Catellatospora sp. TT07R-123: one gene and its partner. The protein of the gene in region 2 interacts with the protein of the main gene of each other region in a pairwise test. Links are inferred from orthologs where the notes say so. Each region holds a gene or a part of one and is shown on either strand. Other genes may lie near its edges. The genes, in order: dnaE and rplL.

Region 1 (7,743 bases), 1.4 Mb from region 2 along the record:
GTGGCCGACATGGCCCTGGTCGGCGGCGTCTGCCTGGCGATCCTGCTCGAACTGACCGGCCGCCAGCGCGACGGCTCGCGCCTTTCGGGCAAGGACGAGCAGAAGAAGGCCGCCGCGGGCGACCAGCGCGAGGCCGACTCGGCCGGCGTCAGCTCCGAGCAGGGTTCGCAGGCATGGTCCTGAAGGGCGAGAGCCGCAGCCTGCCGGTCCCGGACGGGCTGGACGGCATGCGGCTGGACCAGGCTGTCTCCCGCCTGTTCGGGCTGTCCCGCACCGCTGCGGCGACCCTGGTCGAGGCCGGGGACGCGCTGGTCGACGGCACCGCGCGCGGCAAGTCCGACAAGGTCTCCGGCGGCAGCTGGCTGGAAGTGACCCTGCCCGCCCCGCCGTCGGCGCCGACCGTCGTGGTCGAGACCATCGAGGGCCTGCGCATCGTGTACAGCGACGACGACATCGTCGTGGTCGACAAGCCGGTCGGCGTAGCGGCCCACCCCAGCCCCGGCTGGACCGGCCCGACCGTGCTCGGCGGCCTGGCCGGGCTCGGCCAGCGGGTGGCCACCTCCGGCGCGGCCGAGCGGCAGGGCATCGTGCACCGCCTCGACGTCGGCACGACCGGGCTGATGGTCGTCGCCAAGAGCGAGTCGGCCTACAGCGCCCTCAAGTGGGCGTTCAAGCACCGCGAGGTCGACAAGCGATACCACGCCGTGGTCCAGGGCCATCTGGATCCGCTGCGCGGCACGGTCGACGCCCCCATCGACCGCCACCCCACGCACGACTACAAGTTCGCGGTGATGTCGGGCGGCAAGCCCAGCATCACCCACTACGACACGCTGGAGGCCTTCCCCGCCGCCAGCCTCGTCGACATCAAGCTGGAGACCGGTCGCACCCACCAGATCCGGGTGCACTTCTCCGCGCTGCGCCACCCCTGTGTAGGTGACCTGACCTACGGCGCCGACCCGACCCTGTCCGCCCGGCTGGGCCTGTCCCGGCAGTGGCTGCACGCCCGGGAGCTCAGTTTCGTCCACCCGGGCAGCGGGGAAGAGGTCCGCTTCGTCAGCGAGTACCCGCCAGATCTCGCGCACGCGCTGTCGCTGCTGCGCGACGCCGGTTAGGGCACGGAAGGGCACCGGCGGTGCCCTTCCGTGCTTCAGCTTTGGAGAGGACCTCAGTGCAGAGGTTGTTGCGGCATCTCGACCAGGTGGTCGTGCCGAGGCTGGCGCGCGGGTTCGCGCGGGCGGCCGGGGGCGGGCTACGGCTGCGGCTGCTGACCGGCATCGCGGTGGTCGGCGTCATCGGTGCGCTGCTGGGCGCGGTGTGGGCGACCCGCCGCCCGGTCGCGCCGTCCGCCGACAGCGCCGCCATGGAGACGGTGCGGGTCGGCGTCGTGCAGGGCCAGAGCGTGCCGCTGTACGCCCGCCAGGCCCGCTCCGAGCTCACCGGCCTGCTCAAGCGCCCGACCGCGTCGCCGGTCGAGACGTACGCCCTGGTCAGCCTGCGCGCCTACCTGGCGCCGGAGCGGCTGACCCCGGTGCTCGGCGGCGTCTCCGTGGTGGAGGTCTACGCCCGGGTGCCGCTGAGCGGCGCGGTGACCCAGTCGGTGCGCATCCCGGCGTTCACGATCCCCGCCGACGTGGTGGCGGGCATGGCGCAGGTGGCGCGCAAGCGCGCGGGCGACGCCGACGACCTGCGCCGGGTCGCCGCGAAGTTGCAGACCACCGACGCGACCGAGGTCGACCTGCGCCAGGGCTACCTGGGCGACTCCACGGTCGCCGCCGCCGAGGCGGAGGCGTACCGGGCCGGGTGCGCCTGCGTGTACGCCGCCGTGGTCCGGGCGACCCCGGCCGCGCTGGACCAGATCGCCGCCCGCCCGGAGGTGCGCGCCGTCGACCCCGCTCCCGAGGTGCGCCGCCTCGACCGGGCGGTGTTCCTGCCGCCGCTGCCCGAGCAGCTGGGCCAGGCCCCGGCCGGCGCCACCGCCACCGCCACCGCCACACCGCCGGCGAGCCCGTCGGCCGAGCCGACCGGCTCCGCCGGGCCGCCGCCGTCACCCGAACCGACGACCACGCCGTCGGACGGGCCCGAGACTCCGGCCGAGTCGCCGAGCGCCATATCCGCCAGCCAGGCACCCTAGTTACACCTGGGTAGGCGCAAAACAGGGCTGGAGGAGTGGGGGCCCGAGCACATAGGGTGGTCAAGCCGGTGCCGGGTGCGTAGCCTGGGCCGCGTTTGATCAGTCCGGGCAGGGTCGGGAGGGCGCACCGTGGAGCGCAGCGGGCAGCGTGGGCCGGACGACCCCACCGCCTGGGGCCAGCCGGGCAACCTGCCGGCGCCGGACACCTCGCGCTGGCGGGTGCTGCTGGACCGCGCCAAGCCGCGCCCCGGTGACCTGAGGCCGTCGCCCGGTCCGGGCGCCGGCGCGCCGTCGGCGGGCGGGGGCGGCCCCACCGGCCGGGTCGAGTGGCGGGCCGCCGCGCCCTCCGAGATCGACCAGGCCGTCAACCTGCTGCGGGGCCAGCTCGACCGGCCCAAGGTGCTCGCCTTCGCCAACCCCAAGGGCGGCGTGCACAAGACCACCGCCACCGTGCTGGCCGCCGCCACCATCGGCAGCGTGCGCGGCCGGGGCGTGCTGGCCTGGGACGACAACGAGCTGCGCGGCACCCTGGGGCTGCGCGCGGGCAGCGCCCGGCACGCCCGCACCATCCGGCACCTGCTCGGCGACCTGATGGAGATCGAGAACTGCCCGCCGTACGAGCTGAAGGACCGGCTCGACGACTACCTGCGCCACGCCTCCGACGGGTCGTACGACGTGCTCGCCGGGGAGGAGAACCCGCGCTTCGCCCAGCGGCTGGACACGCACACCGTGCGCCGGGTGCTGGAGCTGCTCTGCCGCACCCACGAGGTGGTCTGCGTCGACACGGGCAACAACGTCGAGAGCGCCAACTGGCAGACCGTGCTCAACGCCTGCGACCAGCTCGTGATCACCACCGTGCCGCGCGAGGACGCCGCGTTCACCGCCGACTGGATGATCGACCTGCTGCACGAGGTGGGCCTGGGCAAGCTGGCCGAGAACGCGGTCACGCTGCTGTCGTGCGCGACGCCGGGCCAGTCGCCGATGCTGGAGGACCTGCGCAGGCACTTCGCCACCCGTACCCGCGCGGTCGTGGTGGTGCCCTTCGATCCCGCCCTGGAGACCGGCTCCTCGATCGAGTACGGCGCCCTCCAGCCCGCGACCAAGCGCGCCTGGCTGCACGCCGCCGCGGTGATGATGGAGCCGTTCGTCCGCTGACCCCGACCGGGTCGGCGGGCGCGTCGCCGACAGCCCGGCGAGGTAGGCTGGCGCGCGTGTCAGACTCCTTCGTTCACCTGCACGTGCACACCGAATACTCGATGCTCGACGGTGCGGCGAGACTAAAGGAGCTGTTCAAGGAGGCGACCCGGCTCGGGATGCCCGCCCTGGCGATGACCGACCACGGCAACATGTTCGGGGCGTACGACTTCTACAAGCAGGCGACCGCCGCCGGGATCAAGCCGATCATCGGCGTCGAGAGCTACGTGACCCCGAACACGGCCCGCCAGGAGCGCACCCGCGTCCGCTGGGCCGACGGCGGCGAGAACGACGTCTCCGGCGGTGGCGCGTACACCCACATGACGATGCTGGCGGCCGACGCCGACGGCCTGCGCAACCTGTTCCGGATGCAGTCGCGGGCGAGCCTGGAGGGCTACTTCTACAAGCCCCGCGCCGACCGCGAGCTGCTCAATCTGTACGGCAAGGGCGTGATCGGGACGACGGGCTGCCCGTCGGGGGAGATCCAGACGTGGCTGCGCATCGGCGACTTCGACAAGGCGGTCGCCTCGGCCGGTGAGTTCCAGGACATCTTCGGCAAGGAGAACTTCTACCTGGAGCTGATGGACCACGGCATCTCGATCGAGAAGGCCGCGCGCGAGGGCCTGGAGCGGCTGCGCAAGCACCTGAACCTCAAGCCGATCGTCACCAACGACCTGCACTACACGTACGCCGCCGACGCCGACGCGCACGAGGTGCTGCTGTGCGTGCAGTCGGGCTCGACGATGGCCGACCCCAAGCGGTTCAAGTTCGACGCCCGCGACTTCTACCTGAAGTCCGCCGAGGAGATGCGCGCCCAGTGGGACGCCATCATGCCCGGGGCCTGCGACAACACGCTGGAGATCGCCGAGCGGATCGGCGACTACAAGACCGTGTTCGCCCACCGCGACCTGATGCCGTCGTTCCCGGTGCCCGAGGGCCACACCGAGGAGTCGTGGCTGCGTGCCGAGGTGCACCGCGGCCTGCGCGACCGCTTCCCGAACGGGGTGCCGGAGGACCGGCTGCGCCAGGCCGACTACGAGCTCGACGTCATCTGCAAGATGGGCTTCCCGGGCTACTTCCTGGTCACCGCGGACCTGTGCGAGTACGCGCGCAAGGAGAAGATCCGGGTGGGTCCCGGCCGCGGTTCGGCGGCGGGCGCCCTGATCGCGTACGCGCTGCGCATCACCGAACTCGACCCGATGGCGCACGGCCTGCTGTTCGAGCGGTTCCTGAACCCCGACCGCGTCTCCATGCCCGACATCGACATGGACTTCGACGAGCGCCGGCGCGGTGACATGATCCGGTACGCGACCGAGCGCTGGGGCGAGGAGCGCGTCGCGCAGATCATCACGTACGGCACGATCAAGGCGAAGGCCGCGATCAAGGACGCGGCCCGGGTGCTCGGCTACCCGTTCGCGGTCGGCGACAAGATCACCAAGGCGATGCCCCCGGCCGTCATGGGCAAGGACATCCCGCTCACCGGCATCTTCGACAGCAGCCACCCCCGCTACCCGGAGGCGGTCGAGTTCCGGACGCTGTACGACACCGACCCCGACGCCAAGAAGGTCGTCGACACGGCCAAGGGCATCGAGGGCCTCAAGCGCCAGTGGGGCGTGCACGCGGCCGGCGTGATCCTGTCCGGCGAGCCGCTGATGGACGTGCTGCCGATCCAGAAGCGCGAGCAGGACGGCGCCATCATCACCCAGTGGGACATGGGTGCGTGCGAGTCCATCGGCCTGCTGAAGATGGACTTCCTGGGCCTGCGCAACCTCACCGTCATGGACGACTGCCTGGAGGGCATCCAGATCAACCGGGGCGAGACCCTGGTGCTGGAGGACCTGCCGCTGGAGAACCCGCCCACCTACGAGCTGCTGGCCCGCGGCGACACCCTGGGCGTGTTCCAGCTCGACGGCGGCCCGATGCGCGCGCTGCTGCGCTCGATGGTCCCCGACGGCTTCGAGGACATCTCCGCGGTGCTCGCGCTCTACCGGCCGGGTCCGATGGGCGCCAACGCCCACAACGACTACGCCGACCGCAAGAACAACCGCAAGCCGGTGGTGCCGATCCACCCGCAGCTGGCGGAACCCCTCAAGGACATCCTGGGCGACACGTACGGCCTGATCGTGTATCAGGAGCAGGTCATGGCGATCGCGCAGAAGCTGGCCGGGTACACCCTCGGCCAGGCCGACCTGCTGCGCCGCGCGATGGGCAAGAAGAAGAAGGAGATCCTCGACAAGGAGTACGTGCCGTTCTCGGGCGGCATGAAGGAAAAGGGCTACTCCGACGAGGCGATCAAGACGCTGTGGGACATCCTGGTCCCCTTCTCGGACTACGCGTTCAACAAGGCCCACACCGCCGGATACGGCCTGGTGTCGTACTGGACCGCCTACCTGAAGGCCAACTACCCGGCCGAGTACATGGCCGCGCTGCTCACCTCGGTCGGCGACGACAAGGACAAGTCCGCCGTCTACCTCGCCGAGTGCCGCCGCATGGGCATCAAGGTGCTGCCGCCGGACGTCAACGCGTCCACGGCCCGGTTCACCCCGGTCGGCGGCGACATCCGGTTCGGCCTGGCCGCGGTGCGCAACGTCGGCGGCAACGTGGTCGACGCGGTCGTGCGGGCCCGCAAGGAGCACGGCGCGTTCACCGACTTCTACGACTACCTGCGCAAGATCGACGCGGTGGCGTGCAACAAGCGCACCATCGAATCGCTGATCAAGGCCGGGGCGTTCGACTCGATGGGGCACACCCGCAAGGGCCTGCTGTCGGTGCACGCCGACGCCATCGACTCGTTCATGGGCGTGAAGAAGAACGAGGCCATCGGCCAGTACGACCTGTTCGGCGCAGCCTTCGCCGACACCGCCGGCGCGCCGACCATGGTCGTCACCCCGGCCATCCCGGCCGGCGAGTGGGACAAGACCGACCTGCTCGTCTTCGAACGCGAGATGCTCGGCCTGTACGTCTCCGACCACCCGCTGTTCGGGCTGGAGCACGTGCTCAGCAAGGCCGCCGACATGTCCGTCGCCGCGCTGAGCGAGGAGGGCTCGGTCTCCGACGGCCAGATCGTCACGCTGGCGGGCATCCTGTCCGGCGTCCAGCGCCGGATCACCAAGCAGGGCAAGGCCTGGGCCTCGGCCACCCTGGAGGACCTGGACGGCGCCGTCGAGGTGCTGTTCTTCCCCAACACGTACGACCTGGTCGGCCAGTACATCGCCGAGGACGCCATCGTCGTGGTCAAGGGCCGCGTCGACCGCCGCGACGACCAGGCCCGGATGATGGCGATGGACCTGTCCATCCCCGACATCTCGGCTCCCGACGACGCCAAGCCCGTCGTGCTCGCGCTGCCCGCCAACCGGTGCACCCCGCCGCTGGCCGAGCGGCTGCGCGAGGTCCTGTCCACCCACCCCGGGCCCGCCGAGGTGCACGTGAAGATCACCAACGGGCAGAAGTCCAGCACCTACCGGCTCGGCCCCATGCGTGTGGCGCCCGTCCCCGCCCTCATGGCCGACCTCAAGGCCCTCCTGGGCCCGACCGCCCTGGGCTGAGCCCACCCGTCGTCCGCGGTCGGCGCCACGGCCGACCGCGACTCGTCACTCTGCGATTCGCGGCGCGGCGCGGCGCGGGGTTCGCGGGGTTCGCGGCGTGGCGCGCGGTTCGCGGCGCGGTTCGGGGTTCGCGGCGCGGCGCGCGGTTCGGGGCGCGGTTCGGGGTTCGCGGTGAAGATCGCTGATTGAGGTCGGATAGTGTCGCTGAGCCGCAGATTCTGACCGCAGACGGCGATCACCAACCCATCGCGCGACCGCAGACGGCGATCATGAACCCATGGTGCGACCGCAGACGGCGATCATCAAGCCATGGGCGGCCGCCGGCGGCGATCATCCGAGTCGTACCCGGCGCCGGGCGGCCGGGTCGCGGCCTCAGACCGGGATGTCCGGGTGGCGGGTGCCGGCCTTGTCGACGTTTTCGCTGGTGGCGATGTCGGTGCCGGTGGTCTCGTTCGCGGCGGCGGTGATGTTGACGCCCATGCTCTGCATCGCCTCGCCGACCATGCGCCACATGGCCAGGATCGCCGGGCCGATCTGCTCGTAGTTCTGCTGGATCTGCTTGCCGGAGTCGTCGTTGCCCCAGGGGCGGGCGCCGCCGGCCGCCTCGATCCGCGCGCCGAGCCCGTCGCGCAGGCCGCTGACCTCCTGCCCGGCCAGGAACATGCGCCGTCCCGCGTCGCGGCCGGTGTCCGGGTCGAGGTGGGTGCCGTCGCCGGGCGGCCAGGACAGGTGCCGGACCGGGATCTCGTCGCCGCTCACGGGCGGCCGCCCTCGGGCTCCTCGGGCTCGTAGCCCATGATGCCGTCGTGGCGGCGCATCATCACGTTGATGTCGTTGGTGCGCAGGAACTCCGCCGCCCCGGAGCCGGCGGGC
Region 2 (10,355 bases):
CCGCTTCGGGTTGAAGAAGAGGTTGTCGAGCAGGGTCTGGGCGTTCTCCCGCGTCGGCGGCTCCCCAGGGCGCAGCTTGCGGTAGATGTCGAGCAGCGCCTCGTCCTGGCCGGCGATGTGGTCCTTCTCCAGCGTGGTCATGAGCAGCTCGGACCAGCCGAACCGCTCACGGATCTGGTCATTGGTCCAGCCGATGGCCTTGAGCAGGACGGTCACGGCCTGGCGGCGCTTGCGGTCGATGCGCACGCCGACGGTGTCGCGCTTGTCGATGTCGAACTCCAGCCAGGCACCCCGGCTCGGGATGACCTTGACGCTGGAGAGGTCGCGGTCCGAGGTCTTGTCCGGCTCCTTGGCGAAGTACACACCCGGGGAACGGACGAGCTGGCTGACCACGATGCGCTCGGTGCCGTTGATGATGAAAGTGCCCTTCGGCGTCATCATCGGGAAGTCACCCATGAACACCGTCTGGCTCTTGATCTCGCCAGTCGAGTTGTTGGTGAACTCCGCCGTCACGAACAGCGGCGCGCAGTAGGTGAGGTCCTTCTCCTTGCACTCCTCGATGGAAGCCTTCACCTCGTCGAAGCGAGGGTCGGAGAAGCTGAGCGACATGGTGCCGGAGAAGTCCTCGATCGGGCTGATCTCCTCGAGGATCTCCGCAAGGCCCGATCGGGCGTCTGCGACGAGATCCACCGAACGGATCTGCCAGGACTCATTGCCGACAAGCCAGTCGAAAGACTCGGTTTGAATTGCGAGCAGGTTTGGTACTTCGAGGTGTTCGGTGATTCTGCCGAACGAGATCCGGCGAGGAGCGAACGCGCTCGACGATCGACTGGTCTTCGCAGGGCGGGAGGCTGCCAAGATACGTCCTTCCGAGGACCGGTGGTGCAACGGCCGTTACGCGAACATCCCGACGACCCCTGACCAGCATCCGACATCGGACATTCTGGGCACGGGAAAAGTCGAAGGGCAGCGCAAACTAGCAGTGTAGCCGAAGCAGCGACCGCTGTCGAGTCTCCACGGCAGGCTTCCGCAGAACGTGGTCCAGCCCACCTTCAGATCGGTGTCGCCACGCTCCGCACTCCTGCCGCTACTAACTCGGAAGGTCGTACTGAAGAAAGACTGCCTGGCGTCGCGGTCCCAGTCAAGACCCGACGACTGTTCCAGTGTCACGTACGGCGTCAACTATGCAACGGAGCGCCCGTATCCGCAGCCAGAAGCGCAAGAGGCGGGCACCCTGTCGGGTGCCCGCCTCTCGACTAGCGCATCTGCGCGGTAGGCCGCGTCCCGTCTGACGGAACGCGGCGCCGGATCACTTGAGGGTGATCTTGGCGCCCTCGGCCTCGAGCTTCGCCTTGGCCTTCTCGGCGGTCTCCTTGTTGACCTTCTCGAGGATCGCCTTGGGGGCGGCCTCGACGACGTCCTTGGCCTCCTTCAGGCCCAGGCCGGTCAGCTCGCGCACGACCTTGATGACCTGGATCTTCTTGCCACCGTCGCTGTCGAGGACGACGTCGAACTCGTCCTTCTCCTCCGGCGCCTCGGCGACGACGGCCGGGCCGACCGGGCCGGCCATGACCGGGGCGGCGGCCTTGACGTCGAAGGTGTCCTCGAACTGCTTCACGAACTCGGAGAGCTCGATCAGGGTCATCTCCTTGAACGCGGCAAGGAGGTCGTCGGTGCTCAGCTTCGCCATGTCAGGCGTCCTTTCGTACGTGGTTCATCAGCTGCGGCAGGACGCCGCGAGCAAAGTTGGGACAGAAGGCGGCGACGCTCACGCGTCGGCGCCCTCCTTCTCGAGCTTGTCCTGCAGAGCGGCGGCCGTACGGACGGCCTTCACCAGCGGCGCCTGGAACAGGGCAGCGGCGTTGCTCATGCTTGCCTTCATCGCGCCGGCCAGCTTGGCCAGCAGCACCTCGCGGGACTCCAGGTCGGCGAGCTTGCCGACCTCGGCGGCCGAGATGGCCTTGCCCTCGAAGACGCCGCCCTTGATGACGAGCAGCGGGTTGGCCTTGGCGAAGTCGCGCAGGCCCTTGGCCGCGTCGACGACGTCGCCGGAGACGAAGGCGAGCGCGGTAGGACCGGTGAACAGAGCGTCGAGACCGGTCAGACCGGCGTTGGTCGCGGCGATCTTCGCGAGCGTGTTCTTGGCGACGGTGTACTCGGCACCGCCCATGGAACGACGCAGATCGGTCAGCTGCTTCACGGTCAGGCCGCGGTACTCGGTGAGCACCGTGGCGTTGGACTCCTGGAAGCGCTTGGTGAGCTCCGCAACGCTGCCGGCCTTGTCGGCACGGATCTTGTCCGCCATGTCCCCTCCTCTCTCGTACTCCAGGCTGGTTTCGCGGGGACCCTGGTCCCGGCAGCGAATGGGAGAACGAAAAACGCCCCGGCGCAGGGCGCACGGGGCTTCACGCGGCGCTGGGCGCCGCAGGCGAGGCTACCGTCCTTCCCTGCGCGGGCCGCCCGTTCTCCCGCTCGTTGCCGAGCGGCGGGTCCTTCGATCGCCCGGTTGCCCGGACGATGACCAGCGGTCTTTGGGTGGAACTGTTACGGCGACTCTACGTGACCGGGTATCGGGCCACCAAATCGGGGTGCTGTGACGTACCCCGGCAAAGCAGCGGCGCCGCCCGCGGTGTGCGGACGGCGCCGTGACGGAGCGGGGCGGATCAGGCCTCGGTCTCCAGGAAGTTGCGCGTCACGTTCGGGTCGACCGGGATGCCCGGGCCCATCGTGGTGGTGACGAACACCTTCTTGAGGTACTTGCCCTTGGCCGCGGACGGCTTGCAGCGCAGGACCTCGTCGAGCACCGCGGCGTAGTTCTCGACCAGCTGCTCGGGCGAGAACGAGGCCTTACCGATGATCAGGTGCAGGTTCGAGTGCTTGTCCACCCGGAAGGTGATCTTGCCACCCTTGATGTCGGCCACCGCCTTGGCGATGTCCATGGTCACGGTGCCGGTCTTCGGGTTCGGCATGAGACCGCGCGGGCCCAGGATCCGCGCGATACGGCCGATCTTGGCCATCTGGTCCGGCGTCGCGATCGCGGCGTCGAAGTCCAGCCAGCCCTCCTGAATCCGGGCCACCAGCTCGTCGGTGCCCACCGCGTCGGCGCCGGCGGCGGTCGCCTCGGCGGCCTTCTCGCCGGAGGCGAAGACGATGACGCGGGCGGTCTTGCCCGTGCCGTGGGGCAGGTTCACCACGCCGCGGACCATCTGGTCCGCCTTGCGGGGGTCGACACCGAGGCGCATCGCGACCTCGACCGTGGCGTCGAACTTCACCTTGGTGGTGTCCTTGGCGAGCTTGATCGCCTCGAGCGGGCCGTACAGCTTGGTACGGTCCACCTGCTCGAAGGACGTGTTGTAAGACTTGCCGTGCTTCATTTCTCAGTTCTCCTGTGGTTGTGTCGAGCCCCTGCGGGCCCTCCCACGAAATGGGTCACCGTCGGCGCGCAGCGCCGTACGACGGCGTCAGTCCTTGACGGTGATGCCCATCGACCGAGCGGTGCCGGCGATGATGCGCTCGGCCATCTCGATGTCGTTGGCGTTCAGGTCGGACATCTTCTTCTCGGCGATCTCCCGGAGCTGGGCGCGGGTCACCGAACCGACCTTGGTGGTGTGCGGCACGCCGGAGCCCTTGGGCACGCCGGCGGCCTTGATCAGGAGCCGGGCGGCGGGCGGCGTCTTCAGGATGAACGTGAACGTACGGTCCTCGTACACACTGATCTGCGCCGGGACGATGTCACCGCGCTGCGACTCGGTCTGGGCGTTGTACGCCTTGCAGAACTCCATGATGTTCACGCCGTGCTGACCCAGCGCCGGACCCACCGGCGGAGCCGGGGTGGCCTGGCCGGCCTTCAGCTGCAGCGTGAACGTCTTGACGAGTTTCTTCTTCGGAGGCATGTCTACTTCCTGGGACTTGTCGACCCGGCATCGAACGCCGGATCAGGGTGGTTTACACCGGACCGGCCGGTGCGATGCGCGCACGGTCAGCGCGCGGCACAGGCCGGACGTTCAAGGCTACCGCATACTGGTCCGCGCCTATTCGCCGAGGTCGGTGTGACCGCGGACGCGGCGCGGCGGCGCGCGCCCGCAACGCCGACGCGGCGGGGGCCAGAGGCCACCCGCCGCGTCCGGAGAGCTTCGTCAGATCTTGGTGACCTGGTTGAAGTTGAGCTCGACCGGGGTCTCCCGGCCGAAGATCGAGACGAGCACCTTGAGCTTCTGCTGGTCGGCGTTGATCTCGCTGATCGTCGCCGGCAGCGAGGCGAAGGCGCCGTCGGTGACGGTCACCGAGTCGCCCACCTCGAAGTCGAGCACCCTGATCTCGGCCTTGGCCTTCTTCTGCGCACCGGGCGCCTCGACCGACGGCAGCAGCCACTTGAGCACCTCGTCGAGGCTCAGCGGCGCGGGCCGGTCCGCGCGGTCGGTGGCACCCACGAACCCGGTCACCCCGGGCGTGTTGCGCACACACGAGTACGACTCGGGGGTCAGGTCCATCCGGACCAGCAGGTAGCCGGGGAAGACCTTGCTCTGCACCTGGGTGCGCTTGCCGTTCTTGACCTCGACCTCTTCGCGGGTCGGCACCTCGACCTGGAAGATGTACTCCTCCATGTCGAGGCTGGTGATGCGGGTCTCGAGGTTGGTCTTGACCTTGTTCTCGTAACCGGCGTACGAGTGCACGACATACCAGTCGCCCGGGGCGAACCGCAGCTTCTGCCGCAGCTCGGCAGCCGGGTCGAACTCGTCTTCAGCGTGCTCCGCCGCCCCGTGCGCCGGCTCGTCGGACACCGCGACCGCGGAGGTCACCTCGATGTCGTCGGACTGGGCCGTCTCGTCGTACTCAGGCACGTAGCTCGCTCACTTCCGTATTCGTTACTTGGCGTTGTGGTCGCCGAAGACGAACAGCACACCCTTGGCGTACAGGTAGTCGAGGCCGGTCACGATCGCCATGATGGCGGTCACGAACACGAGCACGACCGCGGTGTAGGTGAGCAGTTCGTTACGAGTCGGCCAGATGACCTTACGCAGCTCGGCGACGACTTCACGGACAAAACGTCCGATTCGACCGAAGAAACCGACCTTCTCGGTCGCGTCCGCCTTCTTGACCGCGCGAGCGCCCTTGCCGTCCACCGGCCGGGCCTTGGTCGCCGTGCCGCGTCCGCCGCCGACGGCAGCGTCCTCGTCGGTCAGGGCGTCATCGTCGACAGCGTCGTCGAACACGTCGTCGACGTGCTCGGCCGCGGCGTCCTCGCCACGTCGGTTGCTCTCGGCCACTGCGCCCTACTTCCATCTCGCGGGGTGGTGTCGGGTCCGTGCAGGGACACGGGCCCGTGTGCCCTCGCTGTCGAGGGGCACCTGTCACGCTGGCCCCTGCCCCAGGTGGGGCCGAGAGGGCCATACGACCCATGGTGCGCCGTCGGCCATGCCGACGGCCAGTTTCCACGGATCGCCCACCGAGGGCCGGTAGGCCGAAGCCGCAGGGGCGACAGGACTCGAACCTGCAACCTGCGGTTTTGGAGACCGCTGCGCTGCCAATTGCGCCACACCCCTGTGCGGGAAAGTCACCTGAACGGCCGCCTAAGCTAACCGTCAGAGGTCACTAACCCCACGGCGGACCAGTGTACGGGTATCCGGGCGAGTGAGCCAACTGGGCTCGGCCCTTTTTTGTCCGGCCTGTTTCGCCGACCCCCCACCGGCCCGTCAGTCCTGCCGGATCACGACCCTGGCCTGCGCCAACACCTTCTCGCCACCGCACGTGGCGGTCAGGTCGAACGTGACCAGACCCTCCGCGGTGACCGACTTGATCACCGCGGTGAAGTCCACCGCGGTTCCCTCGTCCGTGTCCGGCACCGGCACCGGGCGGGTGAACCGCACCCCGATGTCGAGCACCGCGTCCGCCCGGCCGACCCAGTTGGTGACCGCCCGGCCCGCCAGCGCCATCGTGTACATGCCGTGCGCGATCACCCCCGGCAGGCCCACCCCGACCGCGGTACGCTCGCTCCAGTGGATCGGGTTGAGGTCCCCGGAGGCCCCCGCGTAGCGGACCAGGTCCGCGCGGGTCACCCGGAAGGTCTGCGAGGGCAGCTGCTGCCCCGTCTCGTACGCCATCTCACTCACCGTGCCCTCGGACGACCAGCTTGCACACGACCGTGACGACCGGCTCCCCGGCCGGCGTGGACAGCTCCGCGCGGGTGGTGAGGAAGTCGTGCCCGCCCCGGTGGGTGATGTCGTCGATGCTGCTCACCACCACGAGCTCGTCGCCGGCCACGATCGGGCGGCGGTAGCTGAAGCGCTGATCGCCGTGGACCACACGGGTGTAGTCCATGCCCAGCTCGGGGTCGGTGACGATCTGCTCCATCGCGGCGAAGCTCAGGATGATCGGGAAGGTGGGCGGCGCCACCACGTCGCGGTAGCCGGCCGCGTGCGCGGCCGCCACGTCGTGGTACAGGGCGTCCGGGGCGCCGATCGCGTCGGCGAACTCCCGGATCTTCTCGCGCCCCACCTGATAGGGCTCGGTCGGCGGGTATGTCCGACCGATGAACGACTGATCCATCGGCATGCCAGTGAACCTATGCCAGCAGGGGGTGGCCCTGGTGGGCCACCCCCTGCTCGAAGATCTGGTGAGACCGCCGTCATCGGGTCTCGCGCTGAGTCGCTCAGCGGGTTTCGCGGTGCGCGGTGTGCTTGCCGCAGCGCGGGCAGAACTTCTTCAGCTCAATCCGATCCGGGTCGTTACGCCGGTTCTTCTTGGTGATGTAGTTCCGCTCCTTGCAGTCCACGCACGCCATGGTGATCTTTGGACGTACGTCAGTCGCCTTGGCCACGGGAGTGCCTTTCTGAAACAGCTGCTTTGAATTACCGGCATTTCAGGATAGACAGAGTCCGTCCCGATCTGCAAAAGGGTCACCAGTGGCGATCCTTACACCGCTCGACCATCGGAGCTGCTGCCCGACCTGGTCGCGCACCCTCCGGCGGCTGACGCCCGGGTGTCTAATGCGTAGCGATGGCCGGACTTGAACCGGCGACACAGCGATTATGAGTCGCTTGCTCTGCCAACTGAGCTACACCGCCTGGCGAGCCCTGCCGGAAGAATATCCGGCAGTCCGGTCGAGCCCCCTTACGGAATCGAACCGTAGACCTTCTCCTTACCATGGAGACGCTCTGCCGACTGAGCTAAGGGGGCGTGCTCGCTGCCTGGTGGTTTCCCACCTCGCCGCGCGCCTTGGTAAGAGTACACAACATCGGGCCCTGGCGGAAATCGGGTTCGGTGTGGCGCGCCACAACCTTGCCGCGGCATCCGGCGGACGGCCTCAGCCGACCGCGCGCAGGCGGCGCACCTCGCCCAGCGGGGTGGGCTCGGCGTCGGTCTGGGCGCCCAGCCACGCCTCCAGCCGCTCGTACGGCAGCGGCCGGCTGAACAGGAAGCCCTGGCCGATGTCGCAGCCGATCTCCTCCAGCAGCTCCAGCGTCAGCTCGCTCTCGACACCCTCGGCCACCACGGTCAGCCCGAAGTGCCGCGAGATGTCCACCACGGCCCGCACTATCGCCAGATCGCCCGGGTCGGTCGCCATGCCCTGCACGAACGAGCGGTCCACCTTCACCTCGTGCACCGGCAGCCGCCGCAGGTACGACAGCGACGAGTAGCCGGTGCCGAAGTCGTCCACGGACAGGTGCACGCCCAGGTCGTACAGGCGGCGCAGGGTGGGCAGCAGGCGGTCGACGCCGTCGACCACCCCGTCCTCGGTGATCTCCAGCGTCAGCCGGTCGGGCGATACGCCGTACTCCTGGAGCAGATCGTCGACGCGCTGCGGGAACGACGGGTCGACCAGGGTGCGCGGGGACAGGTTCACCGCCACCGACAGCGGCCGTCCGGCGTCCACCCACTGCCGCGCCCGGCGCAGGCCCTCGCGCAGCACCACGTCGGTCAGGCGGGACAGCTGGCCGGTGTGCTCGGCCACCGCGACGAAGTCCTCGGGCGCGACCGCGCCGTGGGTCGGGTGCTCCCAGCGGGCCAGGCACTCCACCCCGACCAGGCGCCGGTCCCGCAGCGACACCTTGGGCTGGAAGAAGACCTCCAGCTCGCCGTTGTCCAGGGCGCGGCGCAGGTCGCCGGCCAGGCCCACCCGCCGCATCGACCGCGACTCCAGCCCGACGTCGAACAGCTGCACGCCGCTGGCCAGGCCCTTGGCCGCGTGCGTCGCCACGTCGGCGCGCTGGATCAGCGTCGCCGGATCGGAGCCGTGCTCGGGATGCAGCGCGATCCCCACCGCCGTGTTGACGTCGAGGGTCAGCGAGCCGAAGGTCATCGGGTCCTGCAGCAGGCTCCGCAGCTCGGTCGCCAGGTCGACGGCGGCCTCGGCGTGGGGCAGGCGCAGGGTGACGACGAACTCGTCGCCGCCGGAGCGGCCCACCAGGGCCGCGGGCGGCGCCAGCGTGCGCAGCCGGGTGGCCACCTCGGCCAGCAGCTGGTCTCCCGCGGCGTGGCCGAGCGAGTCGTTGACGTCGCGCAACCCGTCCACGTCGAACATCAGCAGGGCCACGACCTCGCCGGGAGCGCGGACCCGCACCGCCTCCTCCAGCGCCTGGGTCACCCGGCGCCGGTTGGGCAGGGCGGTCAGCGCGTCGTGGTAGGCGTCGTAGCGCAGCCGGTCGACCAGGCGGTTGTTCTCCACCGCCACCGCCGCGTGCGCGGCGACCGACTCCAGCAGCCGCACGTCGGCCGGGCCGAAGTGCATGTTGTCGCCGAGGCGGCCCGCGACCTCCAGCGTTCCGATCACCGCGGAGCTGGCCCGCAGCGGCACCACGATCGCGTCCTTGACGCTGGACTCGCGCAGCTCCGCGCGGAGCTGGTCGTCGCCGAGCTTGGCACCGCCGGCGACGGTCCGCCCCGTGCCGACCGCCTGCTTGCGCATCGAGTCCGGCGCGCCGGCGACGTCGAGCAGGCCCTTGTCGTCGGGCCGCGCGCTGAGCAGCAGTTCGGGGTGGCGCCCCTGCGCGGGCAGCCACAGCGTCGCGTACTCGGCCTGGAGCAGCTGCCGGACCCGCGCGAGCAGGACGTCGGGCAGGGTGCCGTCGTGCGGGGTGTCGGAGATGGCGCCGGTCAGGTCGTAGATCTCGGTCAGCGTGCGGTGCTGGTTCATCGACCGGTTGTACGACCGGTATGCCAGGGCGAAGCAGACGATCAGGACCGCCATCAGGATGATCGCGCCGATGCCCTGCTGTAGCAGCAGAAGGACCGCGAGCCCGACGGCGGTGTTGATGCCGGCCATGACGACGCCGGGCACCGCCGCGGCGAGTTCCTGCGGCGCGAACCTTCCCTGCACGAGGGTGATCACGCTGACCACGCTGACGAGCGAGACCAGCACGCTCACCATCACCGCGACGACCAGCACCAGCCAGCTGCGCGGATCTTCGAGGTCGATCGGGCCGCCGATCAGCACCAGCAGGCTGGCGGCCGCGGTGCCCAGCGACATGACCGCGACGTTGAACGCCGCCTTGACCGGGGCGACCTTGCGCCGCCACTGCACGATGCACTGCACCGCGATGCGGGTCAGCAGCAGCGGCACCGGGGGCAGGTAGAAGAGCCCGAGGAGGAATGGGATCTCGGCGAGGGTGAGGAAGAACCCGTGCCGCCGGACCTCGAACTGGAGGACGGTCGTCTCCGCGCCGACCCACAGGGCGAAGAAGAGCGGGATCAGCCACCAGTGCGCAAGGTGTGCCGTCGAACGATTGGCGGCCAGCGCCGAGAGTCCGAGGGCCAGCACCGCTGCCGGGCCCGTGATCAACCAGGCCAGTTCGGCGGAGCGCCGCACGCCTCGTTCAGCTCTGGCCAACGCCGTTGGTCCGCTCTCTAGGGGGCTGACCGGCTACCGGTCAGCTCCACTGAAATTCGGCTTCTTCACGGCCCGTCAGCGCCGTGGCACCCGCGGTGTCGTCACCGCTGGGCAGAGAGCTCCACTGGAACTCGTCCGGAAGGACGGTCTCACCGGCGCTCCACTGGAACTCCTGCGCCGACATCGTCGGCTCTGCGACACCACCCAGCACGGTTCCCAGCGCCACGATGAGCGCGCCGCTGCCCATCCACCGGGCAAGCTTGCTCGTTCGCATCATCGACTCCACGGGTGACAGAGGAAAACCAGGGGCTGTCAAGGATCGTGCCACAGGTTCCGGCACAAGAGGAAGCCCGCATGGCGTGCCACGCCGCGGTCCGACCAATTTATAGCCGTTCGGTGAGGACGGGCTGGACCGGCCGCAGCGGCAGCTCACCCTCAGGAATGCGGAACCACACTGTACGTCCCCCGGCGCCGTCAAGACAGTCCTTGCCTGCTGTTCGAACGTGTGTACGATACCGCCATGATGCGT

Evidence for each region.
Region 1: the proteins of rplL (region 2) and dnaE interact in binary tests that used the Escherichia coli proteins (3 or more experiments, as listed by UniProt). The link is inferred for Catellatospora sp. TT07R-123 from one-to-one orthologs.

Annotation. Positions count from the first base shown.
Region 1 is NZ_BNEM01000001.1:2,634,255-2,641,997, reverse strand. Bases 3,006-7,070 are described here. They hold dnaE (DNA polymerase III subunit alpha), read left to right. Parts: upstream 3,006-3,342; coding sequence 3,343-6,870; downstream 6,871-7,070. Also shown: Cs7R123_RS11170 (RluA family pseudouridine synthase), read left to right, coding at 174-1,112; Cs7R123_RS11165 (hypothetical protein), read left to right, coding at 1,169-2,131; Cs7R123_RS11150 (hypothetical protein), read right to left, coding at 7,243-7,629; Cs7R123_RS11145 (YbaB/EbfC family nucleoid-associated protein), read right to left, coding at 7,626-7,743. UniProt on the Escherichia coli protein: DNA polymerase III is a complex, multichain enzyme responsible for most of the replicative synthesis in bacteria. This DNA polymerase also exhibits 3' to 5' exonuclease activity. The alpha chain is the DNA polymerase catalytic subunit.
Region 2 is NZ_BNEM01000001.1:4,035,197-4,045,551, forward strand. What follows is about bases 1-2,823. They hold rplL (50S ribosomal protein L7/L12), read right to left. Parts: upstream 1,691-2,823; coding sequence 1,310-1,690; downstream 1-1,309. Other genes in these bases: Cs7R123_RS17340 (DNA-directed RNA polymerase subunit beta), read right to left, coding at 1-858; rplJ (50S ribosomal protein L10), read right to left, coding at 1,769-2,305; rplA (50S ribosomal protein L1), read right to left, coding at 2,664-2,823. Outside these bases: more of rplA, read right to left, coding at 2,824-3,374; rplK (50S ribosomal protein L11), read right to left, coding at 3,462-3,893; transcription termination/antitermination protein NusG, read right to left, coding at 4,137-4,841; preprotein translocase subunit SecE, read right to left, coding at 4,866-5,267; Cs7R123_RS17380 (MaoC family dehydratase), read right to left, coding at 5,694-6,101; Cs7R123_RS17385 (MaoC family dehydratase N-terminal domain-containing protein), read right to left, coding at 6,103-6,552; rpmG (50S ribosomal protein L33), read right to left, coding at 6,650-6,817; Cs7R123_RS17405 (bifunctional diguanylate cyclase/phosphodiesterase), read right to left, coding at 7,304-9,805; Cs7R123_RS17410 (hypothetical protein), read right to left, coding at 9,867-10,100; Cs7R123_RS17415 (hypothetical protein), read left to right, coding at 10,347-10,355. UniProt on the Escherichia coli protein: The binding site for several of the GTPase factors involved in protein synthesis (IF-2, EF-Tu, EF-G and RF3). Is thus essential for accurate translation.